One region of the Kitasatospora sp. NPDC006697 genome, then DNA from elsewhere that is predicted to be linked to it. Evidence: riboswitches for the same ligand, from Rfam matches in the RefSeq annotation. Region 1 holds a riboswitch; each other region holds the start of a gene.
The links. A riboswitch is a leader RNA that binds a small molecule or an ion and turns the genes downstream of it on or off. The one in region 1 is predicted to bind cyclic di-AMP.
Positions count from the first base shown of each region.

Region 2: another riboswitch for cyclic di-AMP. It lies ahead of ACFYNO_RS19870 (transglycosylase family protein); the one in region 1 lies ahead of ACFYNO_RS11950 (transglycosylase SLT domain-containing protein).
Region 3: another riboswitch for cyclic di-AMP. It lies ahead of ACFYNO_RS02805 (NlpC/P60 family protein); the one in region 1 lies ahead of ACFYNO_RS11950 (transglycosylase SLT domain-containing protein).

Region 1 is NZ_JBIAGU010000007.1:82,580-85,828, forward strand. It holds gene ACFYNO_RS11945 (serine hydrolase domain-containing protein) at 1-865, shown strand, start outside; cyclic di-AMP (ydaO/yuaA leader) riboswitch at 1,029-1,189, shown strand; gene ACFYNO_RS11950 (transglycosylase SLT domain-containing protein) at 1,197-2,081, shown strand; gene ACFYNO_RS11955 (MarR family winged helix-turn-helix transcriptional regulator) at 2,171-2,593, opposite strand; gene ACFYNO_RS11960 (LLM class flavin-dependent oxidoreductase) at 2,723-3,249, shown strand, end outside.
Region 2 is NZ_JBIAGU010000013.1:94,642-97,890, reverse strand. It holds gene eno (phosphopyruvate hydratase) at 1-238, opposite strand, end outside; gene ACFYNO_RS19870 (transglycosylase family protein) at 486-1,226, opposite strand; cyclic di-AMP (ydaO/yuaA leader) riboswitch at 1,232-1,397, opposite strand; gene ACFYNO_RS19865 (cytochrome P450) at 1,635-2,867, opposite strand; gene ACFYNO_RS19860 (hypothetical protein) at 3,036-3,249, shown strand, end outside.
Region 3 is NZ_JBIAGU010000001.1:630,695-633,943, reverse strand. It holds gene ACFYNO_RS02810 (NlpC/P60 family protein) at 1-974, shown strand, start outside; cyclic di-AMP (ydaO/yuaA leader) riboswitch at 1,259-1,412, shown strand; gene ACFYNO_RS02805 (NlpC/P60 family protein) at 1,416-2,573, shown strand; gene ACFYNO_RS02800 (NlpC/P60 family protein) at 2,751-3,249, shown strand, end outside.

The sequences.
Region 1 (3,249 bases):
GCCCTGGGCGGAGGCGCTGCGCCAGGAGGTGCTGGAGCCGCTGGGCATGACCCGCACCACCCCGCTGCCGCAGGCCCCGCACGCGGGCGGCTTCGCGGTGCACCCGTGGGCGGACGTGATGACGGCCGAGCCGCTGACCGACACCGGGCGGATGGCGCCGGCCGGCCAGCTCTGGTCCACCGCCGCCGACCTGGGCCGGCTCGCCGCCTTCCTCTCCTGCGGGACCACCTTCGGCAACGACAAGGTGCTCTCGGCGCAGACCCTGGCCGAGATGCGCCGTCCGGCCGCGGCCCCGGACGGCGACTGGACCGAGGGCTACGGACTGGGCCTGCAACTGCGCCGCGAGCACGGCCGGCTGCTCTTCGGGCACACCGGTTCGGTGCCGGGCTTCCGGGCCGCGCTCTGGGCCTGCGAGGAGGAGGACGTGGCGGCGGTGGTGCTGGCCAACGCCACGTCAGGTGCCGCGCCCGGCCGGGTCGCTGCCGATCTGCTGCGGATCGTGGCGGACCGCGAGCCGCGCTTCCCCGAGCCCTGGCGCCCGGCGATCGAGGTGGACCCGGAGCTGCTGGCGCTGACCGGCCACTGGTTCTGGGGCCCGGCACCGCTCACCCTGGTGCTGATGACCAAGCGCGGCCTGACGCTGCGCGAGGCGGACGGCGACTGCACGCACTTCCGGGCCGACCCGGACGGCAGCTGGACGGCGCAGGACGGCTACCACGCGGGCGAGCAGCTGCGGGTGGTGCACCGGGCGGACGGCTCGGTCTCGCACCTGGACCTCGGCGGCACGGTGCTCACCCGGCAGCCGTACGGCCCGGCGGACGCCGTCCCGGGCGGGGTCTCGCCGACGCTCTGGCAGGAGGGCTGAGGCCGGCGGCAAGACCCTGGCGCCTTCCCCTCGAGGCCCCGGTCCGAACATGAGACACCTCACATCCGCTTGTGATAGGACCGTCGGCCTGTTTACGGTGCATCTCGTTCGTCTCCACACGAACCTCGCTCTCCGGAACGCCGAGCCCTGCCACCGGACCGAGCGAGCACGTGCACCAGCACCGCGGCAGGGGCGGGGGAACCACAGGTAAGTCGCCCCACCCGGACTCGTCCGGGCGGGGCTTGGGGTGAAGCCGTGCTCAGCGCGGCCGGGCAACTCCAGCCCGAATCCGACAGCTCACCTCGTAGGCGTGGGAGAGGAATCGCACGTCATGATGTCCGTCAACGGTCGTCCCAGCCTGCCCAGCCGCGCCGCCGTCAAGCGCACCGTCGCCATCGCCGTGATCGCCGGTGTCGGCGCCGGCCTTCCGCTGATCGCCGCCGGTGGCGCCAGCGCCGCCCCGGAGCACCACGCCCCGGAGCACCACGCCGCGCAGCAGCACCACCGCTACACCGCCCCGGCCCAGCAGCAGGCCGCCCCGGCCGCCGCGAAGCCGGCCGCCCAGGTGCAGTCGGCCCCGCAGGCCGCCGCCCCGGCGCAGACCCAGGCCGCCGCTCCGGCGGGCTACACCGTCCGCGGTGGCGACACCCTGTTCAAGATCGCCAACGCGCACAACGTGCAGGGCGGCTGGCAGGGCCTGTACCAGCTGAACAAGTCCGTGCTGACCCACGGTCCCGACACGATCTTCCCGGGCCAGCACCTGTCGCTCGGCGGCCAGCAGCAGGCCGCGGCCGCTCCGGCCCAGGCGCAGACCCAGGCTCCGGCCCGGACCCAGGCCCCGGCGCAGCAGCAGAGCGCCCCGGCCAAGTCCGCGCCGGCCGCCGCGACCACCACCCAGACCGCCGTCACCGCCCCGGCCGACACCTCCGCGGGCTCGCTGCAGGCGCTGGCCGCCTCCATCGTCCCGGCCGGCCAGCTGGCCGCGTTCGACCAGATCATCACCCACGAGTCCGGCTGGAACATCACCGCGACCAACCCCAGCTCGGGTGCCTACGGCCTGCCGCAGGCCCTGCCCGGCAACAAGATGGCCTCCGCGGGCGCCGACTGGCAGACCAACCCGGCCACCCAGATCAAGTGGGCGCTGCAGTACATGAACGAGACCTACGGCAGCCCGAACGCCGCTTGGGCCTTCTGGCAGACCCACTCGGCGTACTGATCCCGAGCTCCACTGCCCCTCGTGGCCGGCCGCTCCGACGATTCCGTCGGGCGGCCGGCCACGGCGCGTTGTGCCGGCGCCGCGGCGGCTCAGTCGGCTTCGCCGTAGCGCACCAGGTGGCGGGCCAGGTCGGCCAGGTCCTCGTCGCTCCAGCCGGTGAACCGCTCGGTGAAGGAGCGCCGCCGCATCTCGTAGGCCTCCCGGAGCAGCAGCAGCCCGGCCTCGCTGGGCCGCAGGATCTGCCCGCGGTGGTCCTCCGGGTCGGTCTCCCGGTCGACCAGCCCCAGCTTCTCCAGCGCGCCGACCTGCCGGCTGACCGTCGACTTGTCGAGCAGGAAGTGCGCGGCCAGGTCGGCCGCCCGGCAGCCGCCGCGCTCGTACATCAGGTCGAGCATGCTGTAGGTCACCAGGGAGAGCTCGGGGTGCAGTTGCGAGGCCTTGTGCCGGGCCCGGCGGGCGAAGGCGGTCAGCTCGCGCTGGATGGTGTCGATCGAGGCGTCCCGGGCGGCCAACGACGTGCTCCTTGCTGCTGTGGCTGCGATGGTAGTTGCAGAATACAACGTGGGATGGGCTGACGCCGCGTCAGCCGCGGTCTAGGGTGGGTCGCGAACCCCCGGATTCCTGGAAGGCGGCACCGCACGATGCAACTGGGCGTATCCCTGGAGCCGCCGCGCTGGCCGGCCGGCGCGGGCGGGACGGTGCTGCAGACGGCAGTGCGGGCGGAGCAGCTGCGCTTCGACTACCTGCTGATGTCCGACCACGTGCTGGCGAGCGAGGGCGGCGCCACCCTGGACCCGCTGGTGGTGCTCTCGGCGGTGGCCGGCGCGACGGGGCGGATCCGGCTGGCCACCAGCATCCTGGCGCTCCCCTACCGCCACCCGCTGATCGTGGCCCAGCAGGCCGCCAGCCTGGACGTGATCTCCGGCGGACGCTTCGCGCTCGGCGTCGGCACCGGCTGGAACCCCGAGGAGTTCGCCGCCCTGGGCCTCGAACCCCGCCACCGCGGCGCCCGCACCGACGAGGCGCTGACCGTGCTGCGGGCGCTCTGGTCCGGCGAGCCGGTGCACCACCGCGGCCGGTTCACCACCCTGGACGGTGTGCGCCCCGCCACCACCCCGCGTGCCAAGGGCGGGCCGGAGGTCTGGATCGGCGGCCAGAGCGACGCCGC
Region 2 (3,249 bases), on a different contig from region 1:
CCAGCTCCGGGCCGATCTGCTCGATCACGGCGAGGACGGCCTTCTCGACGCCCTTGCCGCCGTAGCGGTTCTTGTCGCCGTCGCGCAGCTCCAGCGCCTCGAAGGCACCGGTGGAGGCGCCGGACGGGACAGCGGCGCGGCCGGTGCTGCCGTCGTCGAGGCCGACCTCGACCTCGACCGTGGGGTTACCGCGGGAGTCGAGGATCTCGCGGGCGACGACGACATCAATGGACGGCACTATGCATCTCCTTGCGGAAGCGGTCCTGCGGACAGGGATGGCGGGGGCGTTACGACCAGAGCCTAACCGCACCGACCGGCCGGGCCACCCGGACCTCGCTCCCGTCTCACGGTGTGGCTCTGCTACCTGCCGGTAGTTCACCTGAATGCCTGTTCGGTGTGGTCCGGGGACGCCGGGTTGAACGTCCCCGGACCGCTTCCGGCCTGCGGCTTCACGCAGGGCTGGGAATCCGGGCGCGGAAGTCGGCTCAGCCGGCGTCCAGCACCTGGCCCGGGTAGATCAGGTTCGGGTCGCCGCCGATCACCGACTGGTTGTGCTGGTACAGCGCCTGCCAGCCGCCGACGATCTGCTGCGCCGTGGCGATCTTCGACAGGGTGTCACCGGGCTTCACGGTGTAGCCGCCGGTCTGCGGCTTCGCCGGACTGGGGGCGGCCGGCTTCGCGGGAGCGGCGGCCGGCGCCGGGGTGCTCGGCTGGGCGGCCGGCTTCGACTGACCGGGCGTCGACTGGCTGGGCCTGGGGCTGCTGGGCTGGGTCTGCTTCGGCGTGCTCGGCGCGGACCGGGTGGTCGGCGCGGAGTCGCTGCCGGTGTCCACCGCGGCGGCGCCGCCGCCCTTGGACAGCCCGGCCTTCACCGAGCAGACCGGCCAGGCGCCCGGACCCTGCGAGGCCAGCACCCGCTCGGCCACCGCGATCTGCTGGTCCTTGCTGGCGAGGTCGGCACGCGGGGCGTACTGGGTGCCGCCGTACGCGGCCCAGGTCGAGGAGGTGAACTGCAGCCCGCCGTAGAAGCCGTTGCCGGAGTTGATCGACCAGTTGTTGGTGGACTCGCAGTTGGCGACGCCGTCCCAGACCGAGACCGGCGCGGCGTGCGCCCCGGCCGCGGTGAGCAGCGGCAGAGCGAGGCCCGCGCCGGCCACGCCGGCGACGGCGATGGCCTTCTCCGCGGTGGTGCGACGGCGATGGCGGCCAGTGCCACTGAGCAGCATGAAGGTGTCCCTCTCCGCACGCCTGCGAGGTGAGCTGTCGGGTTCGGACCGGTGAGGATGGCCCGGCCGGCCGCCCGGATCGCTCCGGCGGTCGGCTTCACCCCTAGCCGTGGGAGACGGCAGAAAACCTGGGTCCCCCGCCCCTGCCCATGGGGAAGTCGGGTTGCCCGGCTGCGCGGTGGGCAGGGCTCGGCGTTTCCGCGCACGGGGTTCGCTGCCGCGAACTCCACGGAGAGTAGGCAGATCTGCTGAACAATCACAAGCTCATATCGCCGACATCACGTCAGAATTACGGAGCGCGATCGATCGCCCACCTACTGATCAGCTATGTCCGCATTGATCCCCATTCAGATCACTGACTTCCGAGGCTGTCCGACACGCCGTCAGCCGAGCGCCTCCGCCGTCCCATCAGCCCCGCGGGCTCTCAGGTGTGAACGAAACCGGGAGTTGGCGCAGACCGCGCATGATCAGTCCGCCGCGCCACCGCAGCTCCGCCGGGTCGGCTGCCGGGCGCAGATCGGGCAGCCTGGTCAGCAGGGTGGCGAGCGCCAGACGGCCCTCCAGCCGGGCCAGCGGCGCGCCGATGCAGTAGTGGATGCCGTGACCGAAACCCAGGTGCGGGTTGTCCTGCCGGGCCAGCTCCAGGGTGTCCGCTCCGCCGAACCGCGCCGGGTCGCGGTCGGCCGCCGCCAGCACCACCAGCACCGGGTCGCCGACCGGGATGTCCACCCCGCCGATGGTCAGCGGGCTGGTCGCGAACCGCCAGGTGGCCAGCTCCACCGGCCCGTCGTAGCGCAGCAGTTCCTCGACCGCGGTGGCCAGCAGCCCGGTCTCGCCGGCCGCGATCGAGCGTTGCAGCTCCGCCCGTTGCGCGGGGTGGTTCATGAGCGTGTGCAGGCCGTTGCCGATCAGGTTCACGGTGGTCTCGAAGCCCGCGAAGAGCAGGATGAAGGCCATCGCCGCGGCCTCGTTCTCGGTCAGGTGCTCGCCGTGGTCGCTGGCCCGGATCAGACCGGAGATCAGGTCCTCGCCGGGGTCGGCGCGCTTGCGGTGGATCAGCTCCAGCAGGTAGGCCCGCATCTTCTTGACCGCCCGGGCCACCCCGCCGCGCGGGCCGGCGCCGTGCCGGATCATCATCCCGGCCCAGTCGCGGAAGTCGTCCTGGTCCTCGGCCGGCACCCCGAGCAGGTCGCAGATCGCGTAGATCGGCAGCGGGAAGGCGAACTCGTGGATCAGGTCGGCCGTGCCACGGGCCGCGAAGGAGTCGATCAGCCGGTCGGTCAGCAGCTGCACCTGCGGCTCGAACTCGGCCACCCGGCGCGGGGTGAACGCCTTGGAGACCAGCCGCCGCAGCCGGGTGTGGTCCGGCGGGTCGATGTTCAGCAGATGGGTCATCAGGTCCGCCTGCCGCTCCCCCGGGATGCCGACCCGCCCGGTGCGGTGCGCCTGCTCGCTGTGGTGCGCCGGGTTCTTGGAGAGCCGGGCGTCCGCGAGCGCCTGGCGCGCGTCGGCGTACCGGGTCACCAGCCAGGCGTCGACCCCGCTCGGGAGCGTGGTGCGGTGCACCGGCGCGTGCTTCCTGAGCCAGGCGTACGCCGGGTAGGGATCGGCGGCGAACTCCCAGGTGAACAGGGGTGGCATGGACTCAGTCGGCGATGCGGGCATGTCTTGACGGTATCCGTTGGCCGCGGTGAGTGAGTCTGGTCACCTGACGGGTAATCCCTGTTGCGGAGGGTCAGCCGAAGCCTACGATCCTCCGATACGAACGGTGGGCGCCAGTGCGGTGTCGCCCCCAGGGAGGAGCAGGCCATGCGAGTAGCCGGTCAAGTGGTGGTCATCGCGGTGCTCGACGGCGGCGACGGCGACGGCCCGGCCCGGCGGTTCACCGCTGCCGGAGCCGTCGGGCTGCTCCTGGCCGACCCCCGCCCGGGCGTGGCCGAGGACCTGGCCGCCGCGCTGGACCGCACCGGCTGCCCGGTGGTCGGGGTCTGCTCCGACATCCACCAGCCCAGCGACATCGCCG
Region 3 (3,249 bases), on a different contig from region 1:
TCACCGCCGCTGCGGCCACCGCGGTCGCCGTCTCCTCGCAGACCGGTGCCTGGGCCGACCCGAAGCCGTCGCTGGACGACGTCAAGGCGCAGGTCGACGGGCTGAACCAGCAGGCCGAGGCCGCCTCGGAGAAGTACGACGGTGCCAAGGAGCGCGGCGACCAGCTGCGCCAGCAGGCCGCCCAGCTGCAGGACCAGGTCGCCCGCACCCAGCAGGAGGTGACGGACCTGCAGTCCGGCCTCGCCGCGGTCGCCGGGGACCAGTACCGCAACGGCGGGATCGACCCCGCCGTGCAGGTGATGCTCAACTCGGACCCCCAGTCCTACCTGGACAAGACGGCCAGCATGCAGGTGGCCACCAGTACCGAGACGGACGCGCTGAAGTCGCTCACCGGCCAGCAGCGCAAGCTGGACCAGGAGAAGAAGGAAGCCGCGGACACCCTGGCCGAGCTGGACCGCTCGACCCAGGAGCTGAACCAGGCCAAGGCGGACGTGCAGGCCAAGCTGACCGCCGCCCAGAAGCTGCTCAACTCGCTGAGCGCCGCCGACCGGGCCGCGCTGGCCGCCCAGGACCGCGCCTCCCGCAGCGACACCCGCCAGCCCGTCAACCTGCCGCAGGCCGGCGGTTACGCGGGCCAGGCCGTGCAGGCCGCGCTGAGCAAGCTCGGCGACGCCTACGTCTGGGGCGCCACCGGCAGCACCTACTTCGACTGCTCCGGCCTGATGCTCTGGGCCTACAACCAGGCCGGCGTCTCGCTGCCGCGCACCTCGCAGGAGCAGGCCACGGTCGGCACCGCGGTGCCCAGCCTCTCCCAGGCGCAGCCCGGCGACCTGGTGATCTACGGCGCGGACCGGCACCACGTGGGCATGTACATCGGCAACGGCAAGGTGGTGCACGCCCCGCACACCGGCGACGTGGTCCGGATCGCGGACGCCACCGTGATCGGCCCGATCAACACCATCCGCCGGGTCTGACGCTCCGTCGCCCCGACCGGCCGGCCCCCCGGGTGAGGGCCGGTCAGTCGTGCTGTGAGCCGCACCACTGCTGCGTGCACGGCTCGATCACGGGTCGGTGAGGGTCATATCACGGACAGTCAAAGTTGGACCTTTCTTCCGACAAGGATTTGAACAGATCACGGATCTGTCACTAGGGTCACCTAACGACCACCGCGATGGCGTTCACCCGACCCGGGTGACAGCGGGGGTTACCGCCGAGTCTGGAAAGCAGCGCGGACAGTTGACTGTCCGATGGGGGAGCCCCTCAGGGGGTGCTGCGGACCGGAGCCGGGGAACCACTCGTTCCTCCGGGGTGAATCGGCGCCAGGTCGGCCGGCAGGCCGGTGAGGCGTCGTAGGGCACGTCTTCCAGCCCGAACCCGTCAGCTCACCCGGTAGGCGGTCTGAGGAAGAAGGATTCGTGGCGTCCCATCGTCGTCCCAAGCCCGTCGGCCGTACCCGCGCGTCGATCCTGACCGCCGCTGCCGCGACCGCCGTCGCCCTCTCCGCACAGACCGGCGCGCACGCCGACCCGGCGCCCACGCTGGACCAGGTGAAGGCCCAGGTCGATGACCTGAACTCCAAGGCCGAGGCCGCGAGCCAGGCCTACGAGGGCGCGCAGGGCAAGCAGCAGGCGCTGCAGCAGCAGGTGACCCAGCTGCAGGACCAGGTGGCCCGGCAGCAGGACCAGGTGACCAACCTGCAGAACGGCTTGGCCGGGGTGGCCGCCGACCAGTACGCCAACGGCGGGATATCCCCGACCGTGCAGCTGATGCTCAACTCGAACCCGGACAGCTTCCTCACCCAGGCCGGTTCGATCAACGAGCTCAACAGCACCCAGGGCGAGACCCTGAAGCAGCTCCAGCAGGAGCAGCGCAAGCTGGACCAGGACAAGAGCGAGGCCAGCAGCAAGCTCGCCGACCTGGACGCCACCACCCAGCAGCTGAAGGCCGCCAAGGACGACGTCCAGGGCAAGCTGAAGGCCGCCCAGGACCTGCTCAACTCGCTGACCGAGCAGCAGCGCCAGGCGATCGCCGCCGCCGAGGCCAAGCAGGCCGCCGCCGACAAGGCCGCCGCCGAGAAGGCCGCCGCGGACGCCAAGGCCGCCGCCGCCCAGCAGGCCGCCGCCTCCCGCGACACCACCCGCACCGACCTCGGCTCCACGGGCTCCGCCGGCTCGGGCGGCACCACGAGCACCCCGCCGTCCACGGTGGCCTCGACCGGCGGCTCGCACGCCTCGGCCGCCGTCGCCGCCGCGATCACCCGGCTCGGCATGCCGTACGTCTACGGCGCCACCGGCCCCACCTCCTTCGACTGCTCCGGCCTGATGCAGTGGGCCTACGCGCAGGCCGGCGTCTCGCTGCCGCGCACCTCCGAGGAGCAGGCCTCGGCCGGCACCAACATCGGCACGGACATCTCCAAGGCGCAGCCGGGCGACATGATCGTCTACTACTCCGACATGCACCACATCGGCATGTACGTCGGCGGCGGCCAGATCATCCACGCCCCGCACACCGGCGCCAACGTCCGGTACGAGTCCGCGACGGTGATGCCGATCGCGGCGATCGTCCGCCCCTGAGGCGACTGACGCGTCGTCAGGGAACGGCCCGGCCCCCGCAAGGGAGCCGGGCCGTTCTGGTGCAGATGTCTGATTTTGGATCAAATATTCGTATCAGCAGGGGTTTGGACTCGTTGGTCCCGACTCGCTAACGTCGGCGCTCGGACACGACCAGCAGCCGATTGGAGTCGTCAGCCCATGGCGATGCCGCAACGCCCGGTACTCCCGGGCCGTACCTCCCAGCAGGGCCCCCGGCGGCTCGCCCGGGTCCTGGCGGTCACTGCCGCCGCGACCACGGCGCTGGCGATAACGGCCGGCGGCGCGCAGGCGGACCCGGCGGGGCGGCCCGACAAGAACGAGGTCAAGGCCCAGGTCGACCAGCTCTACGCGGAGGCCGAGCAGGCCTCGGAGCGGGCCACCGCCGCCGAGGAGGACGCCAAGCGGCTGCAGGCCGAGGCCACCGCGCTGCAGGGCGAGGTGGCCGCCGACCAGGAGCAGCTCAACACCATGCGGACCGGCCTGTCCGGACTCGCCGCGGCCCAGTACCGGGCCGGCGGGATGGACCCGGCGGTGCAGCTGATGCTCTCCAGCGACCCCGACGGCTACCTGGCCCGGGCCAGCAGTCTGGCCCAGCTCGGCCGGGAGCGGGCCGACTCGCTGCGCGGCATCCAGCAGCAGCAGCGCCGGCTCGACCAGC